DNA from 2 places in the Bradyrhizobium sp. WSM4872 genome. Region 2 is predicted to be linked to the other one. Evidence: predicted binding sites of a transcription regulator. Region 2 holds the regulator's gene; the other holds the start of a gene.
The links. Region 2 encodes PhoB, which activates phosphate uptake and scavenging genes when phosphate is short. Its sites were predicted from a motif close to TGTCATNNANCTGTCAT; they were not measured.
Positions count from the first base shown of each region.

Region 1 (5,941 bases), on a different contig from region 2:
GCGCGGACGCAATCAGCGGCGAGCTCTTGGAGCGCATCGACCTGCTCGGCCGGAATGACCGCAATAAAGCCGCTGATGGCATCGACGACCGGGCGGATCACCGGGATCTTCCGCGCCTCGCCGGCAAAAGCCGCGCAGGCCGCAAAAAGCTCCGCTTCGGTCTTGCCCGGCGCGAGCGCCATCGGCGCCTTCAGCGTGCCGTGAAAACCGTATTTGCGGGGATCGGCGGTGATGTCGCGCCAGTCCGGCGCGAGACGGGATGCGTCGGCGGGAAAGGGCAGCTCGTTGCAGCTATAGGCATCGTAGCCGAGCAACTCCGCGCCGAAGCGGAACAGGGCGCTGTTGCTGCCTGCGGCAAAATAGATCGCGTAGCGGGGGAAACTTGTCATCGTCCGAGCATAGCGGGTTTATGCTGCGACGACAGCTTCGCGCGGGGTAGCTGCCATGCCAAGCAACCGCGTCGCGTCGGTGAGATGTACGAGCTTGCCGCCTGATATCACGGCGATCAGCCGCGGCCGCAGCGGCATGCTGTCGTCGACCAGCAGAATGTCCGCGCGCCGGCCTTCCGCGAGCACGCCGCGATCTGCAAGACCGGTCGCGCGCGCGGGCGCGGCGGAAACCAGGTTCCAGGCCTCGGTCAGCGGCAGCACGCCATCGGCGGCGAGCCGGAACGCAGCGAGCAGCTGCGCGGGATAGTAGTAGTCCGAGGCCAGCACCGAGCAGAGCCCTTTGGCGATCATGTCGGATGCCTTGGTCCAGCCGGTGTGGCTGCCGCCGCGCACCACGTTCGGCGCGCCGTAGACGATGGCGTCTCCGTGGCTTGCCGCCGCCCGCGCCGTCTCCTCGTTGATTGGAAACTCCGCGATCGCCACGCCCATGGCGCGAAAGCCCTGGCGCATCGCCGGCGTCGCATCGTCGTGCGATAGCATCCGCACGTCGGCGGCGCGCGCCGCCGCGGCGAGGCGCGACACGGAAGCCGGCACTTCACTGGCGCGGGAGAGCACACGCTCGACCAGGCGGTCGAATTCCTCGCTCGACAGGCCGGTACGCTCCACCATGCGGTTGCGCTTGCGGGGCTTGGCCATGTCCCCAACCGTGCCGTCCATGTGGTCGTTGAAGGCGAACAGGTCGACGCGGCCCTCACTGAGCCACTGGGTGATCTCGGCTTCGGCGTCGAGATTGTAAGTCTCATGACGCAGGTGAAAGCGGGTGTCGGCGGCGAATTGCGGGCGCTGCCGTTCGATCGCCTCCATCAGACCGCGCGCATTGTCGGCGCTGCGCAGGCCCGGCTCCCATGAGCAGGTCGTGGCGTGAAATACCGTGGTGATGCCGTTGCTGATCGCCTGGCGGTCGCTGTCGGCGAGCGCGACGTCGATCGGGAAATCGACCCCGGCGCGCGGCATCATCTGTCGCTCGAAGGCATCGCCATGCAGATCGACGATGCCCGGCAGGACCAGCAGATCGCGGGCATCGATCGCAAGTCGCGCTCGGCCGCGAGACGCATCGATCTCTGCGATGTCCGTTCCGGACACGAGAAGCGACGTTTCGGCGAACTCGGAGCCGATCAGGGCCCGCCCGCCCTCGAGGAATATGTCTGTCACGCGACCGCGCTTCGTTTGCTGGCAGAGGAGGGTGCCCCTGCTTCGTATGCCGTGAGAAAATCCTCAATCCCGAGCTTGCGGAAATCGGGCAGGGCGTCACGCAACTTGTCGTGATCCCAGTCCCACCAAGCGAGCCTCGCAAGCCGCCCAGCAACCTCTTCCGAGAACCGCCGCCGAACGATGCGCGCCGGATTGCCGGCGACGATGGTGTAGGCCGGTACGTCCTTGGTGACGATGGCGCCGGCCGCGATCACCGCGCCGGTGCCGATGTTGCGGCTCGGCAGCACGATCGCGCCATGGCCGATCCAGACGTCGTGGCCGATATGGACGTGGTGCTGGCGCCGCCAGTCGAAGAAGTCGGTGTCGTCGGTCTCGCCTTCGAAATAGGCGCTCGAACGATAGGTGAAGTGCGCCTGCGTGGCGCGGTGCATCGGGTGATTGCCCGGATTGATCCGTGTCATCGCCGCGATCGAGCAGAATTTTCCGATGGTGCTGTAGGTGATCTGGGCGTCGTTCACGACATAGGAGTAATCGCCCATCGTCACGTCGTGCAGCATCGTGCGGGCGCCGACCTCGGTATAGGCCCCAAGCCTGGTGTCGTGCAGCTTCGCCGAGGGATCGACAGTCGGCTGGACCGAAAGAGCTTTGGCGGCCATGTTGCATCCGAACGAGAGGGCGGGCGTTTCTCTTCGAGCGGCTTGATGACAATGTCATGACGACGCGATGACAGGGCAAGAACAGTGGATGACGTGTGTAGGATCGCCGCACCGCAACGTCCGTGTCACACAAGTGTCAAGCGCCGGCGCTAGCGGTGGGTCCCAGCTACTCTGGAGCCCTGCATGCTGGTGGTTGAAGGTCTGACGTGTCGCTTCGGCGTGAAAGCCGCGGTGGACGACGCTTCGTTTCAAGTCCCTCCCGGCGGCTTCGTCGGCGTGATCGGACGGTCCGGCGCCGGCAAGTCGACCCTGCTGCGGACCATCAACCGTCTCGCGGCCCCTTCGCAGGGCCGCATTCTGTTCGACGGTCTCGACGTCACGGCGCTACGCGGCAAGGAGCTGCGGCAGTGGCGGGCGCGTTCGGCGATGATCTTTCAGCAGTTCAACCTGGTCGGCCGGCTCGATGTCCTCACCAACGTCCTGATGGGACGGCTCGCGACGATGCCGGCCTGGCGCTCGCTGTCGCAGACCTGGCCCGAGCAGGACAAGGCGCTGGCGATGTCCGCGCTTGAGCAGTTCGATATCGCCCCGCTCGCGGCCCAGCGCGCCGACCAGCTCTCCGGCGGCCAGCAGCAGCGCGTCGCGATCGCCCGCGCGCTGGTGCAGCAGCCCGACATCATCCTCGCCGACGAGCCGATCGCCTCGCTCGATCCCCGCAACACGAAGATCGTGATGGATGCGCTGCTGCGCATCAACAAGCACTTCGGCATCACCGTGCTCTGCAATCTGCATTCGCTCGACCTGGCGCGCAGCTATTGCGACCGCCTGATCGGCATGGCGCAGGGGCGCGTGGTGTTCGACGGCGCGCCGGCCGAGTTGACCGAGCACGTTGCGCGCGAGCTCTACGATCTGGAAGCCGCCGATGTCATGGGCGGCACGCCTGCACCGGTGCGACAAGGCATTCCGGCGCTTGGAACGGCGGCCGCCGCCTGAGCGGCGCCGCATCAGGACTCACCAGTTTTGCGTCAACCGACCTCAACCAATGAAGAGGCTATCATGATTACTCGCAGATTGATTCTTGCTGGCGCCGCCGCGCTCGCGTTCACGGCTTCGGCTTCGGCCGAGGACTGGAAAGCTAGATATCCCGAGCTGACCTTCGCGGTCATTCCGGCGGAAAACGCCTCGGGCGTGACCGAGCGTTGGGCGCCGTTCATGAGCTATCTCTCCAAGGAACTGGGCGTGAAGGTCACGCTACGCATCGCCAACGACTACGCCGCCGTGATCGAAGGCCAGCGTGCCGGCAACATCCACATCGCGAGCTATGGCTCCGCGTCGTTCGCTCGCGCCCGCCTGACCGGCGTCAAGACCGACGCTTTCGCCAACGACATCAATTCCGACGGCTCGACCGGCTACTACTCGGTGTTCTTCGTCAAGGCGAACAGTCCCTACAGGAGCATCGACCAGCTCAAGGGCAAGAACCTCGGCCTGGTCGACCCGAACTCGACCTCCGGCAACAACGTGCCGCGCTTCGAGCTCGACAAGATGGGCATCGCGGACGCCGACACCTATTTCAGCAAGGTCGTCTTCACCGGCAGCCATGAGAACGCGATCCTGGCGCTGGCGCAGGGCACGGTCGACGTCGCCGCCAACCAGTGGACCAGCGACGACGATTCGACGCTGGCGCAGATGCTGACCAAGGGCATGCTGAAGAATGCCGACGGCTCCGCGATGAAGAAGGACGATTTCCGCATCATCCACAAGTCGGCGCCGATCATCAACGGCCCCTATGCCTACAATTCCGACCTGCCGGAAGAGGCCAAGGCCGCGATCGCGAAGGCGTTCTTCGACGCGCCGGCCAAGGACAAGGCTGCGTTCGATCGCCTCCAGGACGGCCAAAAGAAGGGTTTTCATCCCGCGACTACCAAGGATTGGGATGGCACGATCGAGCTGATCAAGTTCGTCGATGCGCTGCGTAAGAAGAAGGCGTCCTGAGTATCGGGACGATGCCACTGGAGCCGGGTCGATGGACCCGGCTCTTTCTCTTTGATCGACCATTTTTCCTGATCAGATGACCGTCGCGGTTTCGATCCTCCCCGAGCAGCAGCTCGCCGTGCTCAGCGCCGCCTATCGCCAGGCGGTCGCGCGCAAGCGGCTCCGACTCCTGTTTGCAGCCGTGATCTTCGCCGCTGCACTGTGTCTGGCGGCGATCGGCGCGGAAGTGAATTTGCGCACGCTGTTCGCCCATTTCGGCAACTTCATCAGCTATTTCGACCGCATCCTCACACTTGACACCGGCCAGCGCGTCTGGACCGATGTCGGCGAGTGGCTCTGGGGCTGGCGCAAATGGCTGAAGATGCTGGGCGAGACCCTGCTGATCTCCTATGTCGGCACGTTGATCGGCGCGACTTTTGCGTTTTGCCTGAACTTCCTCGCGGCTGAAAACACCTCGCCCGCGCCCTGGCTGCGCTTCGTGGTGCGGCGCCTGCTCGAATTCGCGCGCACGGTGCCCGGCATCGTGTTTGCGCTGATCTTCGTGATCGCGTTCGGGCTCGGACCGATGGCGGGCGTGCTGGCGATTGCGATTCACTCCACCGGCGCGCTCGGAAAGCTGTTTTCGGAGATCGTCGAGAACGCCGACATGAAGCCGGTCGAAGGCGTTCGCTCGACGGGCGCGAGCTGGCTCTCCTGCATGCGCTTCGCGATCCTGCCGCAGGTCACGGCTGGCTATGCCAGCTACGCGCTGCTGCGTTTCGAGATCAATGTCCGCGAGGCCTCCGTGATGGGCTTCGTTGGCGCCGGCGGCATCGGCCAGGAGCTCGTCGTCGCCATCCGCAAGTTCTATTACTCGGACGTCAGCGCCATCCTGCTCACCATCATCGTCACGGTCTTCATCATCGACATCAGCACCGGATGGCTGCGCGGCCGTCTGTTCGGCAAGGAGGCGCGGACGTGACGGGACTGCGGGAGACCGATACCGCGGCGCTTCGCGCGCGCTATCCTGACGTGTTCGACCGGCCGGCGTCGGCGCGGCTCGCCATGCCGGCGACGATCGTCGCGGCGCTCGCGATCCTGATTTACGGCCTCGTCGATCTCGACTTCTCGCCGTCGCGGTTCGTCGCGGGCCTCAACCAGCTCGGCTGGATCAGCCTGATGATGATCCCGCCGGATCCCGGCTCGTCGCTGCCGATCTATCTGAAGGCGCTCGGCGAGACGCTGTCGATCGCGCTGCTCGGCACGACTCTGGCCGCGCTGTTCGCGCTGCCGGTCAGCCTGCTGGCCGCGCGTAACGTCGTGCCGTCGAGCATTTTGCGTTTCCCGATTCGGCGTTTCCTGGATTCGATCCGCGGCGTCGACACGTTGATCTGGGCGCTGGTGTGGATCAACGTGGTCGGGCTCGGCCCGTTCGCCGGCGTGCTCGCCATTGCCGTGTCCGATTTCGGCGCGTTTGGAAAACTGTTCTCGGAGGCGATCGAGGGCGCCGACCAGAAGCAGGTCGAGGGCATCCGCGCCTCCGGCGGCAGTGCGCTGCACGAGATCCGCTTCGGCCTGCTGCCGCAGGTCCTGCCCGTGATCGCCGGACAGGTGCTCTATTTCATCGAGTCGAACACGCGCTCGGCCACCATCATCGGCATCGTCGGCGCCGGCGGCATCGGCCTCCAGCTCGCCGAGCAGATCCGCGTGCTG
Region 1 covers NZ_JBVVPT010000037.1:41,949-47,889, forward strand. The annotation lists gene AC0L3C_RS32325 (DUF1045 domain-containing protein) at 1-389, opposite strand, end outside; gene AC0L3C_RS32330 (alpha-D-ribose 1-methylphosphonate 5-triphosphate diphosphatase) at 408-1,601, opposite strand; gene AC0L3C_RS32335 (LbetaH domain-containing protein) at 1,598-2,257, opposite strand; gene phnC (phosphonate ABC transporter ATP-binding protein) at 2,441-3,250, shown strand; gene phnD (phosphonate ABC transporter substrate-binding protein) at 3,314-4,249, shown strand; gene phnE (phosphonate ABC transporter, permease protein PhnE) at 4,326-5,210, shown strand; gene phnE (phosphonate ABC transporter, permease protein PhnE) at 5,168-5,941, shown strand, end outside.
Region 1: the regulator PhoB is predicted to act here: its motif matches at 2,303-2,319, upstream of phnC (phosphonate ABC transporter ATP-binding protein).

Region 2 (5,941 bases):
GTCGCCCATCGACACCCAGGTGTCGGTCACGACACAATCGGCGCCGCGCACGGCGGCTTCGGCATCCGTGCCGAGCATGATCGGCGCGCCGGTCGCCTTGATGAAGTCGCGCATCGCCTTTTTCGGCGCGAGCTCCGGAGGCGTCGCGACATTGAGCTGGAACTTGAAGCGCTCGGCGGCGTGCGCCCAGGACGCCAGCACGTTGTTGTCGTCGCCGGTCCAGGCCACCGTCTTGCCCTCGATCGGGCCGCGATGTTCCTCGTACGTCATGAGGTCGGCCATCACCTGGCAGGGATGCGAGCGCCGCGTCAGGCCGTTGATGACCGGAACGGTGGCGTTCGCCGCAAGCTCAAGCAGGGCATCGTGGTTGAGGATGCGGATCATGATGGCGTCGACATAGCGCGACAGCACGCGCGCGGTGTCGGCGATGGTCTCGCCGCGGCCGAGCTGCATCTCGGCGCCCGTGAGCATGATGGGCTCGCCGCCGAGCTGGCGCATGGCGACGTCGAAAGACACCCGCGTCCGCGTCGAGGGGCGCTCGAAGATCATCGCCAGCGTCTTGCCTTCGAGCGGCCTGACCGGCTGATGCGCCTTCTGCTTCGCCTTCATCGCGGAGGACGCGGCCAGCATGCGCTTGAGCTCCGACAGCGGCAGCTCGTTGATATCGAGGAAGTGCTTCGGTGTTTTCTTGGGTGCTTTATCGGGCGACTTGCTCATCAGCTTGCCGCCCGCTTGTTGCCGGACAACGCAGTGCAGGCGCGCTCGAGCCGCATGACGCTGTCCTCGATCTCGGCTTCGGTGACGATCAAAGGCGGCAGGAAACGCACGACATTGTCGCCGGCGCCGACGGTGAGCAGCTTCTCTGCGCGCAAGGCGGCAACGAGATCGCCCGAAGGTACCACGGCCTTGATGCCGATCAGGAGGCCCTCGCCGCGCACTTCGCTGACGACATCAGAGTGACGGTCGATCACGGAGGCGAGCTTCTGCTTGAGCAGCAGCGACATCCTCTGCACGTGATCGAAGAAGCCGGGCTTGAGCATGACGTCGAGCACGGCGTTCGCAGCCGCGATCGCGAGCGGATTGCCGCCGAAGGTCGAGCCGTGCGAGCCCGGCGTCATGCCGGATGCCGCTTCCGCGGTCGCAAGGCAGGCGCCGATCGGAAAGCCGCCGCCGAGCGCCTTGGCCAGCGACATCACGTCGGGTTCGACGCCGAGGCGGCGGTACGCGAACAGATCGCCGGTGCGGCCCATGCCGGTCTGCACCTCGTCGAAGGCGAGCAACAGACCCTTCTCGTCGCAGAGCTGACGCAACGCCCTCAGGAAGGCGGGCGTTGCCGAACGCACACCGCCCTCGCCCTGGATCGGCTCGATCAGGATGCCGGCGGTCTGCGGACCGATCGCCTTTTTCACTGCCTCGAGATCGCCATGCGCAACCTGGTCGAAGCCCTCCATCGGGGGGCCGAAACCTTCGAGATATTTCGCCGACCCCGTCGCCGCCAGCGTCGCCAGCGTGCGGCCATGGAAGGCGCCTTCGAAGGTGATCATGCGATAGCGGTCGGGATGGCCCTTCGCGGCGTGATAACGGCGCACGACCTTGATCACGCATTCCAGCGCTTCGGCGCCGGAATTGCAGAAGAACACGAAGTCCGCGAAACTTTCATTGCACAGGCGCGCGGCGAGCTTTTCGCCGTCCGGGCTCTGGAACAGGTTCGACATGTGCCAGAGCTTGGTCGCCTGCTCCTGCAACGCCGCGACCAGCGCCGGATGGGCATGGCCGAGCGCGTTCACCGCCACCCCCGAGGTGAAATCGAGATAGCGCTCGCCATTAGTCGCGATCAGCCAGCAGCCTTCGCCACGCTCGAAACCGAGGTCGGATCTGGCGAAAACGGGGAGCAAATGCGGCGCTGCGCTGTTAGTCATGGCGGTCACTTGAATGTTGCGGACGGTGTGAGCGTGCATTGCGCAACGCACCATCGACCGGCCCGGAAAACGAAACGTGCCGCCTCTTGAGGGCGGCACGCACGACTATCTTAGGCCTGGTGAAACGGGTGTCAATGCCGCCCGGAAAGCCTCGCGAAACGCTGAATCCGTAGTCTTGCGGTGCCGATTTTGCGGGATTTAGCCACGGAACATGTGGAAGCGAGTCGGCGGACTCTTGCGCGGGAGTCACGCCATATTGTAGCGTTTGGATTGTCAGATACGACATCTCGTGCAGTGGTTCTGATCTTTAAGTCCTTATGTACCGGCGTAAACGTTCGGGCGTTCAAGACGCGCCCGGCGAGCCTTAAGGGATTCTGGCGGCACGGGTTTTTGAAGGCTTAGGCATTCGCTGCGAGGCCCCAGGATGGCTGGCGCGCAGCGAGGGAAAGGGTGCAATGACGGTTTTGACCTGGTCCGATGATCGCGTCGAGCAGCTGAAAAAGCTCTGGGAGGCCGGACTTTCGGCCAGCCAGATCGCGGCGGAGCTCGGCAATGTGACCCGCAATGCCGTGATCGGCAAAGTGCACAGGCTCGGCCTTTCGGGCCGCGCCAAGAGCCCTTCGTCGGCAGCGCCCCGGCCGCGCAAGGCGCGTCCCGCGCAGCACATGATGCGGGTGAGCCGCCCGATCTCGCGCGGCAACACCGCGCTGGCGCAGGCCTTTGAGGTCGAGGCTGAGCCGGATCCGGTCACATACGACAACGTGGTGCCGATGAGCCAGCGGCTGTCGCTGCTGGAATTGAACGAGGCGACCTGCCACTGGCCGGTCGGCGATCCCTCGAGCCCGGACTTCTTCTTCTGTGGTGGCCGTGCGTTGTCCGGCCTGCCCTATTGCGCCCAGCACTCGCGCGTCGCGTACCAGCCGGCATCGGATCGGCGCCGCGCACCGGTGAAGCCGGGTCCGCGGTAATCACGGCAAGTCGTCGCGCGAAGACAGTTCAACAATTTCAGTGTCGTCCTGGCGAAAGCCAGGACCCATACTCCGAGCACGCAGTAGTCGTGCGGAAGGGGTCACTCCGAGTCTTCGCCAAACCACGTTCGGTGGTTATGGGTCCCGGATCAGCGCTCGCTTCGCTCGCTTGTCCGGGACGACGTCGGAGAATTCGGGGACAGCTCGCCAGCAAACAAGCCTGCAACCCTACACCTGCTCCGCCTTGGCAAAACGATCATCCAGCGCGTAGCCGGCGCCGCGGACGGTGCGGATCGGGTCCTGCTCGCGGCCGAGATTGAGCAGCTTGCGCAGGCGGCCGATATGCACGTCGACGGTACGCTCATCGATGTAGATGTCGCGGCCCCAAACGCTGTCGAGCAGTTGCTCGCGCGAGAACACCCGGCCCGGATGCTCCAGGAAGAACTCCAGCAGGCGATATTCGGTCGGACCGAGATCGATCGGCCGGCCCGAGCGCGCCACGCGGCGCTTGTCGCGGTCGAGCTCGATGTCGCCAAAAGCAAGCACGGTGGCGAGCCGCTCGGGGCTCGCGCGCCGCAGCAGGCCTTTCACGCGCGCGAGCAGCTCCGGCACCGAGAACGGCTTGACGATGTAATCGTCGGCGCCGGTCGCAAGACCCCGCACCCGTTCGCTCTCCTCGCCGCGCGCGGTGAGCATGATGATCGGGAGCTGCTTGGTCTCGGGACGGGTGCGAAGCCGCCGGCACAATTCGATGCCTGACAGGCCCGGCAGCATCCAGTCGAGCACGATCAGATCGGGGATGTGCTCCTTGAGGCGAGTGTCGGCGTCGTCGCCGCGCATCACCGTCTCGACGTCATAGCCGTCGCCTTCGAGGTTGTAGCGGAGAAGCTCCGTCAGAGCTTCCTCGTCCTCAACCACCATAATGCGTGCGCCCATCGGGTCGTCGCTCCTTAAGTGTTCGGTACCGTGTTGGCGAAGGTCGTCATGTCGCCCTTCGGCCGCTTGTCGGTGATCGCCTGTCCCTCGATCATGTAGAACACGGTCTCGGCGATGTTGGTGGCGTGGTCGCCGATCCGCTCGATGTTCTTGGCGCAGAACATCAAATGGATACAGAACGAGATGTTGCGCGGATCCTCCATCATGTAGGTAAGGAGCTCGCGGAACAGCGAGGTGCAGATGGCGTCGACCTCCTCGTCGCCCTTCCACACCGCCATCGCCGCCGGCAGATCATGCGCGGCATAGGCGTCCAGCACCGACTTGACCTGCTGCTGCACGAGGTCGGTCATGTGCTCGAGGCCGCGAAACAGCTTGAGCGGATGGAAGTCCGTCTCCAGCGCCGCGACGCGTTTGCCCATGTTCTTGGCGAGGTCGCCGATGCGCTCGAGATCGGTCGCGACGCGCATGGCGCCGACGATCTCGCGCAGGTCGACCGCCATCGGCTGGCGGCGGGCGATGGTGAGGACCGCACGCTCCTCGATGCGCTTCTGCAGCGCGTCGAGTTCTGTGTCGATGGCGACGACGCGCTGGCCGAGCGGGACGTCGCGGCGGATCAGCGCGTCGACGGACTCGACGATCATGCGCTCGGCGATGCCACCCATCTCGGCGACCAGGCGGGTGAGTTCCTGGAGGTCGGTATCGAAGGCCTTTGCGGTATGTTCAGAACCCATGTCGCGTCTCCTAGCCGAACCGGCCGGTGATGTAATCCTGCGTGCGCCGGTCAGTCGGCGACGTGAAGATCTTGCTGGTGTCGTCGAATTCGATCAGCTCGCCGAGATACATGAAGGCGGTCTTGTCGGAGACGCGCGCCGCCTGCTGCATGTTGTGAGTGACGATCGCGATCGTGTAATCCTCGGACAGCTCCTGGATCAGCTCCTCGACCTTGGCGGTCGAGATCGGGTCGAGCGCCGAACAGGGTTCGTCGAACAGGATCACCTCGGGCCGCACCGCGACGGTGCGGGCGATGCAGAGGCGCTGCTGCTGGCCGCCCGAGAGCGACAGGCCGGAGGCGTTGAGCTTGTCCTTGACCTCGTTCCACAGCGCGCCGCCGCGGAGTGCCTTTTCGACGCGGCCGTCCATCTCGGACTTCGAGATCTTCTCATAGAGACGGATGCCGAACGCGATGTTCTCGTAGATCGTCATCGGGAACGGCGTCGGCTTCTGGAACACCATGCCGACGCGGGCGCGCAGCAGATTGAGGTCCAGCTTGCCGTCGAGAATGTTGGTCTGATCGAGCATGAGCTGACCGGTGGCGCGCTGGCCGGGATAGAGGTCGTACATCCGGTTGAAGATGCGCAGCAGGGTCGACTTGCCGCAGCCCGACGGACCGATGAACGCCGTGACGCGGTTGGCGCCGAGCGTCAGGTTGATGTTCTTCAGAGCGTGGTGCTCGCCGTAATAGAAGTTCAGGTTGCGCACGGTCACCTTGGGGGGCGCCTCCGGCAGCACCGGCGCGTGGGGCAGCCCACCGGCCGCGCTCATCGATACGGAAAGATCACTCATTTTGCGGTCCTCTCGGCGCCAAGGATGCGCGCGCCAATATTCAGGGCAAGAACGGTCAGCGTGATGAGCAGCGCCCCGCTCCAGGCCAGCTGCTTCCAGTAGGCATAGGGGCTCTGCACGAAGTTGTTGATGGTGACAGGCAGGTTCGCCATCGTCTTGTTCAGGCCGAGGCTGAAGAACTGGTTCGACAGCGCTGTGAACAGCAGCGGCGCAGTTTCACCGGCGACGCGGGCGGTCGCGAGCAGCACGCCGGTGATGAGACCCGATCGGGCAGCACGATAAGCGATCCGCTTGATCACCAGCGAACGCGGCAGGCCGAGCGCCGAGGCCGCCTCGCGCAACGCGTTCGGCACCAGCAGCAGCATGTCCTCGGTCGTGCGCAGCACCACCGGGATCACGATGACCGCGAGCGCGAGCGAGCCCGCGATCGCCGAGAAGCCGCGCATCGGCACCACCACCGCGCCGTAGATGAACAGGCCGATGATGATCGAGGGCGCCGAGAGCAGGATGTCGTTGATGAAGCGGATCACCGAGGTCAACCGGTCATTGCGGCCG
Region 2 covers NZ_JBVVPT010000028.1:40,391-46,331, forward strand. The annotation lists gene argF (ornithine carbamoyltransferase) at 1-717, opposite strand, end outside; gene AC0L3C_RS28570 (acetylornithine transaminase) at 717-1,919, opposite strand; gene AC0L3C_RS28575 (GcrA family cell cycle regulator) at 2,375-2,887, shown strand; gene phoB (phosphate regulon transcriptional regulator PhoB) at 3,116-3,823, opposite strand; gene phoU (phosphate signaling complex protein PhoU) at 3,838-4,554, opposite strand; gene pstB (phosphate ABC transporter ATP-binding protein PstB) at 4,565-5,386, opposite strand; gene pstA (phosphate ABC transporter permease PstA) at 5,383-5,941, opposite strand, start outside.